One region of the Streptomyces cyslabdanicus genome, then DNA from elsewhere that is predicted to be linked to it. Evidence: riboswitches for the same ligand, from Rfam matches in the RefSeq annotation. Region 1 holds a riboswitch; the other holds the start of a gene.
What was found. Region 1 has a riboswitch for S-adenosylmethionine ahead of ACTYVM_RS01760 (aminotransferase class V-fold PLP-dependent enzyme). Riboswitches for the same ligand answer to the same signal wherever they lie in the genome.
Positions count from the first base shown of each region.

Region 2: linked by a shared signal. The riboswitch ahead of thrC (threonine synthase) and the one ahead of ACTYVM_RS01760 (aminotransferase class V-fold PLP-dependent enzyme) in region 1 are both predicted to bind S-adenosylmethionine.

Region 1 is NZ_JBQRUW010000002.1:253,735-260,526, forward strand. Features, by position in the region: gene ACTYVM_RS01740 (NYN domain-containing protein) at 168-1,517, opposite strand; gene ACTYVM_RS01745 (hypothetical protein) at 1,583-1,822, opposite strand; gene ACTYVM_RS01750 (rhomboid family intramembrane serine protease) at 2,001-2,753, shown strand; gene ACTYVM_RS01755 (Lrp/AsnC family transcriptional regulator) at 2,750-3,031, shown strand; gene ACTYVM_RS01760 (aminotransferase class V-fold PLP-dependent enzyme) at 3,105-4,478, opposite strand; SAM riboswitch class IV at 4,652-4,768, opposite strand; gene trpD (anthranilate phosphoribosyltransferase) at 4,854-5,918, opposite strand; gene qcrB (cytochrome bc1 complex cytochrome b subunit) at 6,098-6,792, opposite strand, start outside.
Region 2 is NZ_JBQRUW010000028.1:134,814-141,605, reverse strand. Features, by position in the region: gene ACTYVM_RS17765 (ROK family protein) at 1-193, opposite strand, end outside; gene ACTYVM_RS17760 (DUF3263 domain-containing protein) at 343-597, shown strand; gene otsB (trehalose-phosphatase) at 651-1,526, shown strand; gene ACTYVM_RS17750 (alpha,alpha-trehalose-phosphate synthase (UDP-forming)) at 1,581-3,011, opposite strand; gene ACTYVM_RS17745 (glucosyl-3-phosphoglycerate synthase) at 3,095-4,066, opposite strand; SAM riboswitch class I at 4,223-4,391, shown strand; gene thrC (threonine synthase) at 4,410-5,693, shown strand; gene ACTYVM_RS17735 (MoaD/ThiS family protein) at 5,690-5,965, shown strand; gene ACTYVM_RS17730 (cold-shock protein) at 6,396-6,599, shown strand.

The DNA.
Region 1 (6,792 bases):
GATGAATTCAAATCCTGGAGCGGAAAATCCCGTCACTCGCAGCATTCTTTGCCCATAACTCACCAGCAGTGAGGACCACTTGACCGTGCGTCGCGTGACGCTTCCACTCAATTCGGGAATGCTGCCCGTATATTGCCCTTGAGGCTTACGTCGCCCTACGTCCGGTTTCAGCCGCGTGTGAGCCGCTTCAGCAGCACCGCCGAGGCCACCGGCCGCGCCCCCGCCCTCGCGACCCCGTCGGCGACCTCGCGGTCGGTCGAGGCGACGATCACCGGCCGGCCGGGCGGCTCGGCCCGCACCAGCTGGCGGATCAGCTCGTCCGCCGTGACCCCCGGCTTGGAGAACAGCACCCGCACACCGCGCGGCGGCGCGAGAAGCACCGGCGCGACCAGCTCGGCCCCGTCGAAGACACAGGTGACCTCGGCGCCGGTCTGCGCGGCCAGCTGCGAGAGCTGCCCCAGCAGCCTGAGCCGCTGCTTCTCCAGCGGCATCTGGGGATAGCCGGTCTTGGTGACGTTGTAACCGTCGACGACCAGGTGCGCCTGCGGCAGCGCGAGCAGCTGGTCGAGGATCGCCGGATCGTGCTCGGACAGCGCGCGGGCGGCGATGTCCTTGGGGGTCATCCGGCCCGGCTCGACCGCGTCCACGGTCTGGGCCGGCCACACCGACACCGGCGGCAGCGCCAGCTCCCGGCGCAGCCCCTGGGCCGCGTCGAGAACGGTGTCCAGCAGCAGCCGCACCCGCATGTCCTCCACACTGCGTCCCTCACGGGCCGCCCTGCGGGCGGCCTCCAGCGCGGCCTCCGCCTCCCCCAGGCGCGCCTTGAGCCGCCGGGTCTCGCTCTCGGCGGCCGACACGTGGGCCTGCCCCTCGGCCCGCACGGCCTCGAGCTCGCCCCGCGCCTTGCGCAGCGCGGCCTCACCGCGCCTGACGTCGCTGTGCGCGGCCCGCAGCTTGCGGTGCAGCGACTCGGTCTCCTTCCGGGCGGCGTCCAGCTCGGCCCGCAGCCGCTCGGTGTCGGCCCGGGTCTGCTCGCGGGCCGCCGCCAGCTCGGCGCGCAGCCGTTCCAGTTCGGCCCGGCTCTCCTCGTCGACGCGTTCGGCGTCGGCCCGCTGCGCCTCCTCGCCCGCGGCGGCGACCAGCTTCACCCAGCCCGGCGGGCGCAGCACATAGGCGGCGGCCGCCACGTCGAGCGGATCCGCGGCCGCGGGTGGTGAGCCGGAGTCGAGGGCGTGCGACAGCTCCGGGTGGGCCTCCTTGAACTTCTCGCCGACGCGGTGGCGGAAGAGCGGATCGGTCTCCAGCGCGGCCGCCATCGCATTGCCCGCGAACTTCGCCCGGCGGCTGGGCGTGAACCGGGCGTACTGCCGCAGCTGCGCGGGCAGCTCGACGAACGTCAGTGCCCCGAAGGCGTCGGAGACGATCTGGACGACCCGGCGGCGCACCCCGTCGGGCAGCGGACGATCGAGCACCTCGGCGGCGCCGTCGCCCGGCTCCCCGCCTTGTGTCTCCACCATCCGTCACCCCAATGCATCAAAGCCGTGCGGCCCCCGCAGGGGTCACCTGTGCGGGCCCGCTCCGCTCAGGAGCCGGTGCCCGGCCTGTCCACGAGTTCCACCTGGTCCACCGCGTTGCACCAGCGGCAACGCACCGACTCGATCGTCTCACTGACCACCTCGCGCTCCTCGACCTGCGGCTCTCCGGCCAGATCGAGGTGGACGTACTCGACGACCTTCGACGAGCGGGTCACGTCGAAACGGGTGAGGTTGCCGCACAGGGTGCAGCGCCACCGCGTCGTGGCGGTCGGCAGGGGAACCGTCATCGTGACTGTTCGCTTCCTTCTGAGTCCGTGTCTCTGTCTGCATCGGTGTCCGTGAAGCGCCAGCTTCCCTGGGCGTGTGGCACGTAACCCTACGGCCTGGCGGTGACTCGGCGCCGGTCCGTCCACGGCGGCGAGGCGGTCTGTGCGGTTGCGTCCCGGTACGCCATGCTCTGTGCACATGATCGGCAACAGGTACGCGGTAGCTGCCCGGGCGATCAGGGCGGCCCGGGCGGTACGGGGCATGCAGGCGCCGGTGACGTGCGCCCTGATCGTCCTGTGCTGCCTCGTCTTCGTGGCCGGCCCCGCGTCGGGCCTCAATCCCTCCTACGGCACCGGGGACTCGCTGGTGCTCGCCCAGCGGGCCTACTTCCAGCGGTGGGGCGTGATCCCCGCCGATCTGTTCACCGGCTCACCGCGGGCCGCCCTCACCCCCGCGACGGCCCTGTTCGTGCACGGCAGCTGGGTGCACCTGCTCGGCAACATGCTCTTCCTCCACGTCTTCGGGGCGATGACCGAGGAGCGCATGGGCCGCGTCCGGTTCGCGCTGTTCTACGTCGGCTGCGGCTACCTGGCCCTGGCGGGCTACGCGGTCGCCAACGCGGATTCCGGGCAGAGCCTGGTCGGGGCCTCGGGCGCGATCTCGGCGGTCCTCGGCGCGTTTCTCCACCTGTTCCCCAGCGCGCGGGTGACCAGTCTCTTCCCGTTCCTGTTCTTCCTGCCCCTGCGTTTTCCCGCGTGGGTCGTGCTGCCCTTCTGGGCGGCCCTGCAGTGGCTGTCCGCCGACCACGCGGCCGACGGACCGCAGGTCGCCTACCTGGCCCACGTGGTGGGCTTCACCCTGGGCTTCGCCTGCGCGTGGGTCTGGTTCGGCCGGAAGACTAGAGTGAGGGCCGCCCCTGCTCCGGCCCCCGAGGGAGAGAACCAGCCGTGATCACCGCGATCGTCCTCATCAAGACCAGCGTGGACCGGATCCCCGAGATCGCCGAGCAGATCGCCTCACTGGACTCGGTCAGCGAGGTCTTCTCCGTCACCGGCACGTACGACCTGATCGCCATGGTCCGGGTGCGGCAGCACGAGGACCTGGCGGAGGTCATCCCGGGGCGGATCAGCAAGATCCCGGGCGTCGAGGGGACGGACACGCACGTGGCCTTCCGCACCTACTCGCAGCACGACCTGGAGGCGGCGTTCGCCATCGGCCTGGACTCCTGACCGGCCCCGGGCTCCGTGGATCCTGGTGGGTCCTGTCGTCACGTTCCCCTGACGACAGGACCCGGCGGGCGGATCACACCGCGGGGACGCAGCGGCCGTCCTCCGTGCGGTACGTCCACTTCGCGCCGTCCCTGACCAGTTCCCGCACCGCCGCGACGAAGCGGTCCACGTGCTCGTCGGGCGTGCCCGCGCCGAAGCTCACGCGGATGGCGTTGAGGGACTTCTCGCCCGGGGCCGCCTCGGGCGCTCCGCACTCGCCCTGACTCTGCGGATCGCCGCCCAGAAGGGTGCGGACCAGGGGGTGGGCGCAGAAGAGGCCGTCGCGGACGCCGATGCCGTACTCGGCGGAGAGGGCGGCGGCGAAGTGGGAGCTGTTCCAGCCCGCCACGACGAAGGAGAGCACGCCGACCCGCGGGGCGTCGTCGCCGAACAGGGAGAGCACCCTGACCTCGGGCACCTCGGCGAGCCCCGCCCGCACCCTGCGGATCAGGTACCGCTCGCGCGCGACGAGGTCGTCGAAGCCGGCCTCGGTCAGCGCCGTGCAGGCCGAGGCGAGGGCGTAGGCGCCGATGACGTTCGGGGAGCCGGCCTCGTGGCGGGCGGCCGACTCGTGCCAGCGCACGTCCACGGACCCGTCCGCGCGCCGCGCCACCGTGCGGCTCGCGCCGCCGCCCGCGAGGTACGGCTCGGCCTCGCGCAGCCAGTCGGCGCGGCCGGCCAGGACGCCGGAGCCGAAGGGGGCGTACAGCTTGTGCCCGGAGAAGGCGACCCAGTCGACGTCGAGGTCGCGGACGGACACCGGGTGGTGCGGGGCGAGCTGGGCGGCGTCCAGGACGATCCGGGCGCCGTGCGCGTGGGCGGCGGCGGCCAGCTCGCGTACGGGCCACAGCTCGCCGGTGACGTTCGAGGCGCCGGTGACGCACACCAGGGCCGGACCGTGGGGGTCGCGGTCGGCCAGGGCCCGCTCCAGGATCGCCACGGCCCGCTCCGGGGTGCGCGGGGCGTCGAGGTAGGTCACCCGCGCGTCCCGCCACGGAAGCAGCGAGGCGTGGTGCTCGGTCTCGAAGACGAAGACCTGGCAGTGGGCGGGCAGCGCGCGGGCGAGCAGGTTGAGGGAGTCGGTGGTGGACCGGGTGAAGACGACCTGGTCCTCCGCACGGCAGTCGAGGAACTCCGCGACGGTCCACCGGGCGTTCTCGAACAGGTCGGTGGAGAGCTGGGAGAGGTAGCCGGCGCCGCGGTGGACGCTGCCGTAGTACGGCGCGTACGCCGCCACGTCGTCCCAGACCCGCTGGAGGGCCGGCGCGCTGGCCGCGTAGTCGAGTGCCGCGTAGGTGACCTCCCCACCGGTGACGAGCGGCACGGTGACGTCCCGGCCCAGCACGGGCAGCGGCTCCGGGATGTCACGGCGAACGGACTGGTCGGCGGCAACGGTGGACACGGACATGGGTGAACTCCCGTGGAAGCAGGCGGCATCGCCACGCGAGCGGGTACGGCTCGAGCGTGGAGAACCGTGAAGAAGGGTGAAAGGGGGATGCGGAGGCGGGGCTCTACGCCCTAACGCATTCGCTTGCTCACGGGAGGCTCCCTCGTACGACCAGGACCCCTGGTGACGCGAGGGGTCCGCGCTTGCCGTAGGCCTCGCTGCCTACGGCCTGGTCTTCACCCGGGGCACCCCGCCACGGACGGAGGGTTGCCGGACAGCCGGCCGGGGCCACATGGCTGTCACTCATGACCTGGTTCAGCATCCTGCCACACGGTCTTCCACGCGCAAGGCGCGGTCCGGATCGTGGACCGCGCCCTGCGGCGGGAGGTTCGGGGCTCAGGCGTTGCTGGCGGCCACCCAGCGCTCCAGCGTGCGCTTGGCGGACCCGGAGTCGATCGACTCCGCCGCGCGGTCCATACCGGCCCGGATCTGCTCGGCGAGGGAGCCAGGGCCCGGCCGCAGGGCCACCAGCGCCGCCGCGGAGTTCAGCAGGACGGCGTCCCGTACGGGCCCCTGCTCGCCGTCCAGCAGGCGCCGGGCCACCTCGGCGTTGTACGAGGCGTCCCCGCCGCGCAGCGCCTCCACGGGCACCAGCGCGATGCCGACGTCCCGCGGGTCGAAGCGCTCCTGGGTCACCTTGCCGTCCCGGACGATCCAGACCTGGGAGGTGGCGGTCGTGGTGAGCTCGTCGAGGCCGTCGTCGCCCCGGAAGACCAGGGAGGAGTGGCCGCGCTCGGCGAAGACACCGGCGACGACCGGTGCCATGCGCGGGTCCGCGACCCCCACGGCCTGGGCCCGCACCCTGGCCGGGTTGGTCAGCGGGCCGAGCACGTTGAAGACCGTACGGATGGCGAGCTGGCCGCGGGCGGCGCCCGCGTGGCGCAGCGCCGGGTGGAACTTGATCGCGAAGCAGAAGGTGATTCCGGCTTCCTGCGCGACCTCGGCCACCCGCCGCGGCGTCAGCTCCAGATTGACGCCGAGCTTCTCCAGCACGTCGGAGGCCCCGGAGGCGGAGGACGCGGCCCGGTTGCCGTGCTTGACGACACTGGCGCCCGTACCGGCCACGACGATCGAGGACATGGTGGAGATGTTCACGGTCTTGGCGCCGTCTCCGCCGGTACCGACGATGTCGACGGTCGCGCCGGGCACCTCGATCACGTTGGCGTGCTCGTACATGGTGCGGACCAGGCCGGTGATCTCCTCGACCGTCTCGCCCTTGGCCCGCAGGGCCACCACGAACCCGGCGATCTGCGCGTCGGTCGCCTCACCGCGCATGATCAGGTCCATCGCCCACGCGGTCTCGTCGGCGGTGAGGTTCCGGCCGTCCAGCAGGCCGTTCAGCAGGGCGGGCCAGGAACGGCCCGCCGCGGTGTTGCCTCCTGCGGGGGTCACAGCGTTCATCTGCCGCTCCTGGGTCGGTGTCCCGTACTGCGGGGACGCACGTCTCGAACAGGTCCACCCTATCCAGCCCCCGGCAGCGCGAAGGGCCCCGTCCGGATGGGGGTACCCCCTGCTCCTTAAGAGCTTGGGGGAGGACGGGGCCCTTCGACCGTGGCGTGGCGACGCTCAGCGGTCAGTGATCAGTGGTGGCCGTGGCCGCTCGTGATCTCCTTGTACTCCTCGACGGTCGGCTTCTGGATCTGGTTGTCCTCGCCGTAGTACGCGTTGCTGAGCTTGGCGCGCAGCTTCTGCGTGCCCTTGATCTTGCGCTCGACGCCGTTCTTGTCGACCGTCGGGCCGACCTGGGCCGGCTCGTACTGGTCGTGCGCCGTGAGCGTGTAGAGCTGCTCCTGGCTGAGCGGCTCGTGGACCTCGATGAACTCACCGTGCGGCAGGCGCTTGATGATGCCGGTCTCGCGACCGTGCAGCACCTTCTCCTTGTCGCGGCGCTGGAGGCCGAGGCAGATCCGCTTGGTGACGACGAACGCGATGACCGGTCCGACGAAGAAGCCGATCCGGACGAACCAGGTGACCGCGTTGATCGACAGGTGGAAGTGCGTGGCCCACAGGTCGTTGCCGCCGCCGACCAGCGTGATCATGTACATCGTGATCCAGGCGACACCGAACGCCGTACGCGTCGGGGCGTTGCGCGGGCGGTCCAGGATGTGGTGCTCGCGCTTGTCGCCGGTGATCCAGGACTCGATGAACGGGTAGACCGCCAGCGCCGCCAGGACCAGGCCGAAGAGGACCAGCGGGATGAACACGCCCAGGACCAGCGTGTGGCCCCAGAAGTCGACCTCCCAGCCCGGCATGAAGCGGACCAGACCCTCGGCGA
Region 2 (6,792 bases), on a different contig from region 1:
CGTCGACGATGCCGGGGACGGCGACGCCGGCCGCGGCCGCCTCCTGCCCGAGGTGCCGGGCACCGTGCGCGCGCAACTCGGCGGCGAAGTCGAGGATGCCCTCGACGACGGCCTCCGGTCCACGCTCACGGCCGGTCGCCCGGCGGGCCCGGTGCAGCAGGGAGCCGTCGGCGGCGACCAGGGCGGCCTTCATCCCGGTGCCGCCCACATCGAGGGCGATGACGTGTTTCACGTGGAACAGTGTGGACCGTCCGACCGGGAGAGGTCTAGTCCACTTACTTGGTGCAGACCAATTGTGTCCACTTGGTGACGCTGTCGGCGGCGGAGGCTACCGTGCCCGGTATGGGCGACGACATGGACGACGACCAGGAACAGCGGCTCGGGCGCAGGGAGCGGGGGATCCTTGCTCTGGAGCGGCGCGGTTTCGGCGGGCCCGGGGCGAAGGAGCGGGCGATACGGGAGGAGCTCGACCTGTCTCCCGTGCGCTACTACCAGCTCCTCAACGCCCTCCTCGACGACACCCGCGCCCTCGCCCACGACCCGGTCACCGTGAACCGGCTGCGCCGGGTGCGCGAGGCCCGGCGCGCCGAGCGGTGAGACCCGTCCGGAACCGAGGAGTGCTCGCGGCCGGCGAGGGATAGGTTCGCCCCATGGGAAGCCAGGACAGTCACGCCACCGACTCGACCGCCCCCGTCTCCTCCCTGCCGACGCCCCTCACCCGGGCGGGCCGGGACGGGCTCGCCGCGATCCTCGCGCGGCCCCGGCAGGCGCTGATCGCGCTCGACTTCGACGGGACGCTCGCCCCGATCGTCCCCGACCCCGACCAGGCCCGCGCCCACCCGGACGCCGTGCCCGCGCTCTCCGCGCTCGCCCCGAAGGTGGCCGCCGTCGCGGTGGTCACCGGCCGCCCGCCCGGTGTCGCGGTGCGCCACGGCGGTTTCGCGGGCGTGCCCGGCCTGGAACACCTGGTCGTCCTCGGCCACTACGGCGCCGAGCGCTGGGACGCCGCCACGGGCACTCTCACCGCCCCGCCCCCGCCCCCCGGCGTCGCCGCGGCCCGCGCCGAACTGCCCGGCCTGCTCGACCGGATCGGCGCCTGGCACGGCACCTGGATCGAGGAGAAGGGCCGCTCGGTCGCCGTCCACACCCGCCGCGCCGACGACCCGCAGGCCGCGTTCGAGGCGCTGCGCGAGCCCCTCGCCGACCTGGCCGCCCGCCACGGGCTGATCGTCGAGCCCGGCCGCATGGTCCTCGAACTGCGCCCCGCGGGCATGGACAAGGGCGTCGCCCTCCTGGACTGCGCCCGCGACCTGGGCGCCACGTCGGTCCTGTACGCCGGCGACGACCTGGGCGACCTCCCCGCCTTCGCCGCGGTCGACGAACTCCGCGCGGACGGAGTCCCGGGCGTCGTGGTCTGCAGCGGCAGCACGGAGGTCATGGCGGTGTCGGAGCGGGCCGACCTGGTGGTGGACGGCCCGGCCGGGGTGGTGGCCCTGCTGCGGAACCTGGCGGACCACCTCGCCTAGCTCGCCCGGCTCGACTGTCCGCCCGTCCGACTGTCCGCCCGTCCGCTCGGTCGGTCAGCCGCCCAGCGCCTTCAGCTGGTCCAGGAACCACTGAGCGGGCGGCAGTGCGGTCGCGGCGGCGGCCAGCCGCTTCGTCCGCTCCGCCCGCTCGGGGCCCGGCATGCTCAGCGCCCGGTGCAGGGCCCCGGCCGTGCCCACCACGTCGTACGGATGGACGACGACCGCGTCCTCGCCCAGCTCCGCGTACGCCCCCGCCTCCCGCGACAGCACCAGGGCGCACCCCGCGTCGGAGACGACCGGCACCTCCTTGGCGACCAGGTTCATCCCGTCCCGGATGGGGTTGACCAGCGCCACGTCGGCGATCCGGTACGCCGCGAGCGACCGCGCGAAGTCGTCCTCCACGTGGAGCAGGACCGGGGTCCAGCCGGGCGTCCCGTACCGCGCGTTGATCTCCTCGGCCACCCGCCGCACCTGCTCCGTGTACTCCCGGTACACCGCGAGGTCCTGCCGCGAGGGGTAGGCGAACGCCACGTGCACCACCCGCTCGCGCCACTCCGGGCGCTCCTGAAGCAGCTCCCGGTACGCGTACAGCCCCCGCACGATGTTCTTGGACAGCTCGGTCCGGTCCACCCGCACGATCGTCCGGCGCGGGCTCCCGTCCGGACCGGCGCCGATCTCCTCGCGCAGCGCCGCCATCCGCTCCTCGACGTCGGCCCGGTGCGACCGCTCCCGCAGGAACTCCCCGTCCGCGCCCAGCCCGTGCACCCCGATCCGGGTGCCCCCGAGCCCGCCGACGAGCGCGTCGCAGCACCCGGTGAACGCGTCCGCCCACCGCTGGGTGAGGAAGCCCAGCCGGTCCGCGCCCAGCATCCCGCGCAGCACCTGCTCGGCGATGTCGTCGGGGAGGATCCGGAAGTAGTCCGCGGGCGCCCACGGCGTGTGCGAGAAGTGCCCGATGCGCACATCCGGCCGGAAATCGCGCAGCATCCCCGGCACGAGCGCCAGGTGGTAGTCCTGGACCACCACGGCCGCCCCTTCGGCGGCCTCCTGAGCCAGCGCCTCGGCGAAGGCCAGGTTGTAGGCCTCGTAGGACGTCCAGCGGCGGCGGAACTCCGCGTCGAAGACCGGCTCCAACGGGGTCTGGTACAGCATGTGGTGGACGAACCACAGCACCGAGTTGGCGATGCCGTTGTAGGCGTCGGAGAAGACCTTCGCGTCGATGTCGAGCATCCGCACCCGCTGCCCACCGGTCGCCTCCGAGGGCAGCCGGCGCTCGCCCTCGAAGCGGCGAGCCGCCTCCCGGTCGGCGTCGCTCAGCGCCGCGCACACCCACACCGCGCCCGCCTCCGGGCCGATCGCGGAGAGCCCGGACACCAGCCCCCCGCCTCCGCGCCGGGAGTGGAGCGAGCCGTCCTCGCGCACCCTGTACGAAACCGGGCCGCGGTTGGACGCGACCAGTACCTCGGCACCGTGCGTAGAAGCCATACGCCTCAACCTAGCCCGGCCCCGAAACACTCAAACGTACGGTTCCGCTTCGTAGCCGCCGGAATGCGGGCGAGGCCGGTGTTTCACGCCACCCGCCGGGCCGCGTACTCCGCGATCTCGGCCATCGGCGGACGCTCCTCGGTGTCCACGCGGTACGTCCGCGGCTCGAAGCCGTTCTCGCCGCGCTCGAACTGGGTGAGCCGGGGGCGCACGAGGTGGCCCCGGGCCAGGCGCAGCTGGGCGGTGCGGTAGATCGCGGCGGCCATCCGGCCGAGCGCCTGCCCGTCCTGGTGCCGGTGCCTGCGCACCCCGACGTCGACCTGGGCGAGCGCGTCCAGACCCACCAGGTGCAGCGCGTCGACCAGCATGCCCAGTTCGACGCCGTAGCCGACCGGGAAGGGCAGCTGTTCGAGCAGGGAGCGGCGGGCCGCGTACTCGCCGCCGAGCGGCTGCACGAAGCCGGCCAGCTGCGGCCAGTGCAGGTTGAGCAGCGGGCGTGCCACCAGCTCGGTGACCCGCCCGCCCTGCCCGGCCGCGGCCGAGGCGGAGGCGTCCTGGCCGGGCACGGTGAAGGGGCGGTCGTACATCGCCTTGACGAGGTCGACGTCGCGTTCGGTGAGCAGCGGGCCGACGATGCCGGTGACGAAGTCGGAGGAGAACTCGCGCAGATCGGCGTCGACGAAGCAGATGACGTCCCCGCGGGTGACGAGCAGGGAGCGCCACAGGACCTCGCCCTTGCCCGGCACGGCCGGCAGGCGGGGCAGGATCTCGTCGCGGTGCACCACCCGGGCGCCCGCGGCGGCGGCCACCTCGGAGGTGCGGTCGGTGGAGCCCGAGTCGACGACGACGATCTCGTCGACGAGCGGTGCCCGTTCCACGAGGTCGCGGCGGATCACCGAGACGATGTCGCCGACCGTCGCCTCCTCGTTCAGCGCGGGCAGCACCACGGAGACCGACTGACCGGTGCGCTGCTTGGCCGCCAGGACCTGGTGGAGCGGCCGGTCGGCCACGGACCAGGAGCGGCTGGCCAGCCAGCGCTCGACTTCTTCCAGCACGGTCGGCGGCTCCTCACTGCTGTCTCACGGTGTCGTCCCGCAGAGTCGTCTCGCGCTTCGGACGACCGTCTCCACCCTTGTGGCCTTCCGTTACAGTCTGAACAACGCGGACGACCATCCCATGCCGGGGGTCGCCTCCGCGTCACAACCGCATACCGCTCATCCAGAGGGGCAGAGGGACACGGCCCGATGAAGCCCCGGCAACCCTCCAGCCGGTTCTCGTGACACCGCTGTGCGCGCACAGCGGATCGTCTTCGCGAGGCTCCCGGCTAGGGAAGGTGCCAAATCCGTCTCACGGCGAGATGCGTCGTGAGGAAGATGAGGAGAAAGGGCCTCGCCTCACATGGCTGTGCAGACCGTCGCAAGCAGCACCGACTCCACCGTAGACCTCGGCCCCGCCGCCGCGCTGAGCTGCCGCGAGTGCGGCCACCGCGTCCCGCTCGGCCCGGTCTTCGCCTGCGAGGAGTGTTTCGGCCCGCTGGAGATCGCCTACGACTTCTCGGCCCACGACGCCGAGGAGTTGCGCAAGAGGATCGAAGCGGGCCCCGCGAACATCTGGCGCTACGCGCCGCTGCTGCCCGTCCCCGCGGACGTCGCAGGCAAGCCGAACCTGAACCCGGGCTGGACCAAGCTCGTCCGGGCCGACCGCCTCGCCCGCGAACTGGGGGTGACCGGCGGGCTGTACGTGAAGGACGACTCCGGCAACCCGACGCACTCCTTCAAGGACCGCGTGGTCGCCCAGGCGCTGGAAGCGGCCCGCGCCTTCGGCTACACCACGCTCTCCTGCTCCTCGACCGGCAACCTGGCCGGCGCCGTCGGCGCCGCGGCCGCCCGCGCCGGACTGCGCTCGTGCGTGTTCATCCCGCACGACCTGGAGCAGGGCAAGATCGTGATGGCCGCGGTCTACGGCGGCGAACTCGTCGGCATCGAGGGCAACTACGACGACGTCAACCGCTTCTGCTCCGAACTGATCGGCGATCCGGCCGGCGAGGGCTGGGGCTTCGTCAACGTCAACCTGCGGCCGTACTACGCCGAGGGCTCCAAGACGCTGGCGTACGAGATCTGCGAGCAGCTCGGCTGGCGGCTGCCGGACCAGATCGTCGTGCCGATCGCGTCCGGCTCCCAGCTCACCAAGATCGACAAGGGGCTGCGGGAGCTGATCGAGCTCGGGCTGGTCGAGGACAGGCCGTACAAGATCTTCGGCGCCCAGGCCGAGGGCTGCTCGCCGGTGTCCACCGCCTTCAAGGCAGGACACGACGTCGTGCGCCCGCAGAAGCCGGACACGATCGCCAAGTCCCTGGCCATCGGCAACCCGGCCGACGGCCCGTACGTCCTGGACATCGCGCGCCGCACCGGCGGCGCGGTGGAGGACGTGACCGACGAGCAGATCGTCGACGCGATCAGGCTGCTGGCGCGGACCGAGGGCATCTTCGCCGAGACCGCGGGCGGGGTGACGGTCGGCGTCACGAAGAAGCTGGTCGAGAACGGCGTCCTCGACCCGACGAAGACCACCGTTGTCCTCAACACCGGCGACGGACTGAAGACGCTGGACGCGGTGGCCGGTACCGGCCTGACCGCGACGATCCGTCCGACCCTGGACTCCTTCCGAGAGGCTGGCCTGGCATGAGCGTGACCGTTCGCATCCCCACCATCCTGCGCACCTACACCGGCGGCCGGGCCGAGGTGGACGCCGAGGGCGCGACCCTGGCCGACGTCATCTCGGACCTGGAGAAGAACCACACGGGCATCGCCGCACGGGTCCTGGACGACCAGGGCAAGCTGCGCCGCTTCGTCAACGTCTACGTCAACGACGACGACGTCCGGTTCGAGCAGGGGCTCGAGACGGCCACCCCGGACGGCGCGGGCGTCTCGATCATCCCGGCGGTGGCCGGCGGCTGATCATCACCTTCGGTCATTGCGGTCACGCAGAGTTCACCGAGTTGCCCCTTCCGTGAGAGAAGCGGAGGGGGCAATTCTGTGTGATTGAGCGCGGTAGAGTTGGGGAACGCGCCCTCGAACTCGGAATCCGGGGCCATGGATTCCTGCCGCGGACCCGGTAAGAAGTAGCCAAACTCTGCGAGCCTTTTGCGGCATTTGCCTTGTTTATGAGGCCCGACTTGCCCTGAGTTCACGTGAATTCTTCCAATATTCCGGACCGCGTGCGTCCAGATTTCTCGTCCGATTGACCTGTTGCAGACGGCAGTTGGACAGATACATTCAGCCGCGGTCGACGCGTTCCGGCGCACGCCCCCGATCCACGGGGGGTGAGGTCTGACCCGGGTCCGCGAAGTGTGGATCTGTGCAAGGGCCAGTAATAGGGGAGTTGGGCATGGCTCAGGGCACCGTCAAGTGGTTCAACGCGGAGAAGGGGTACGGCTTCATCGCGGTCGACGGTGGTGCGGACGTTTTCGTCCACTACAGCGCGATCCAGATGGACGGCTACCGCTCGCTGGAAGAGGGTCAGCGGGTCGAGTTCGAGATCTCGCAGGGTCAGAAGGGTCCGCAGGCCGACATGGTCCGCGTCTCGGCCTGAATCGCGCGACCACCGCAAGCGACGTTCTTCTTCGGAAGGGCCCGCACCTCCGCTGCCGGGGTGCGGGCCCTTCGCCGTGCCCGCGCGCCGCGCGTCCGTGCGCCCGCACGGCCGCACGGCGCGCCACGCCCGAGTCGGCGCACCGTGCGCTTCTGTGGCCGCCCCGTCGGGTTCGCGCGGCCGCGTGCTCCTG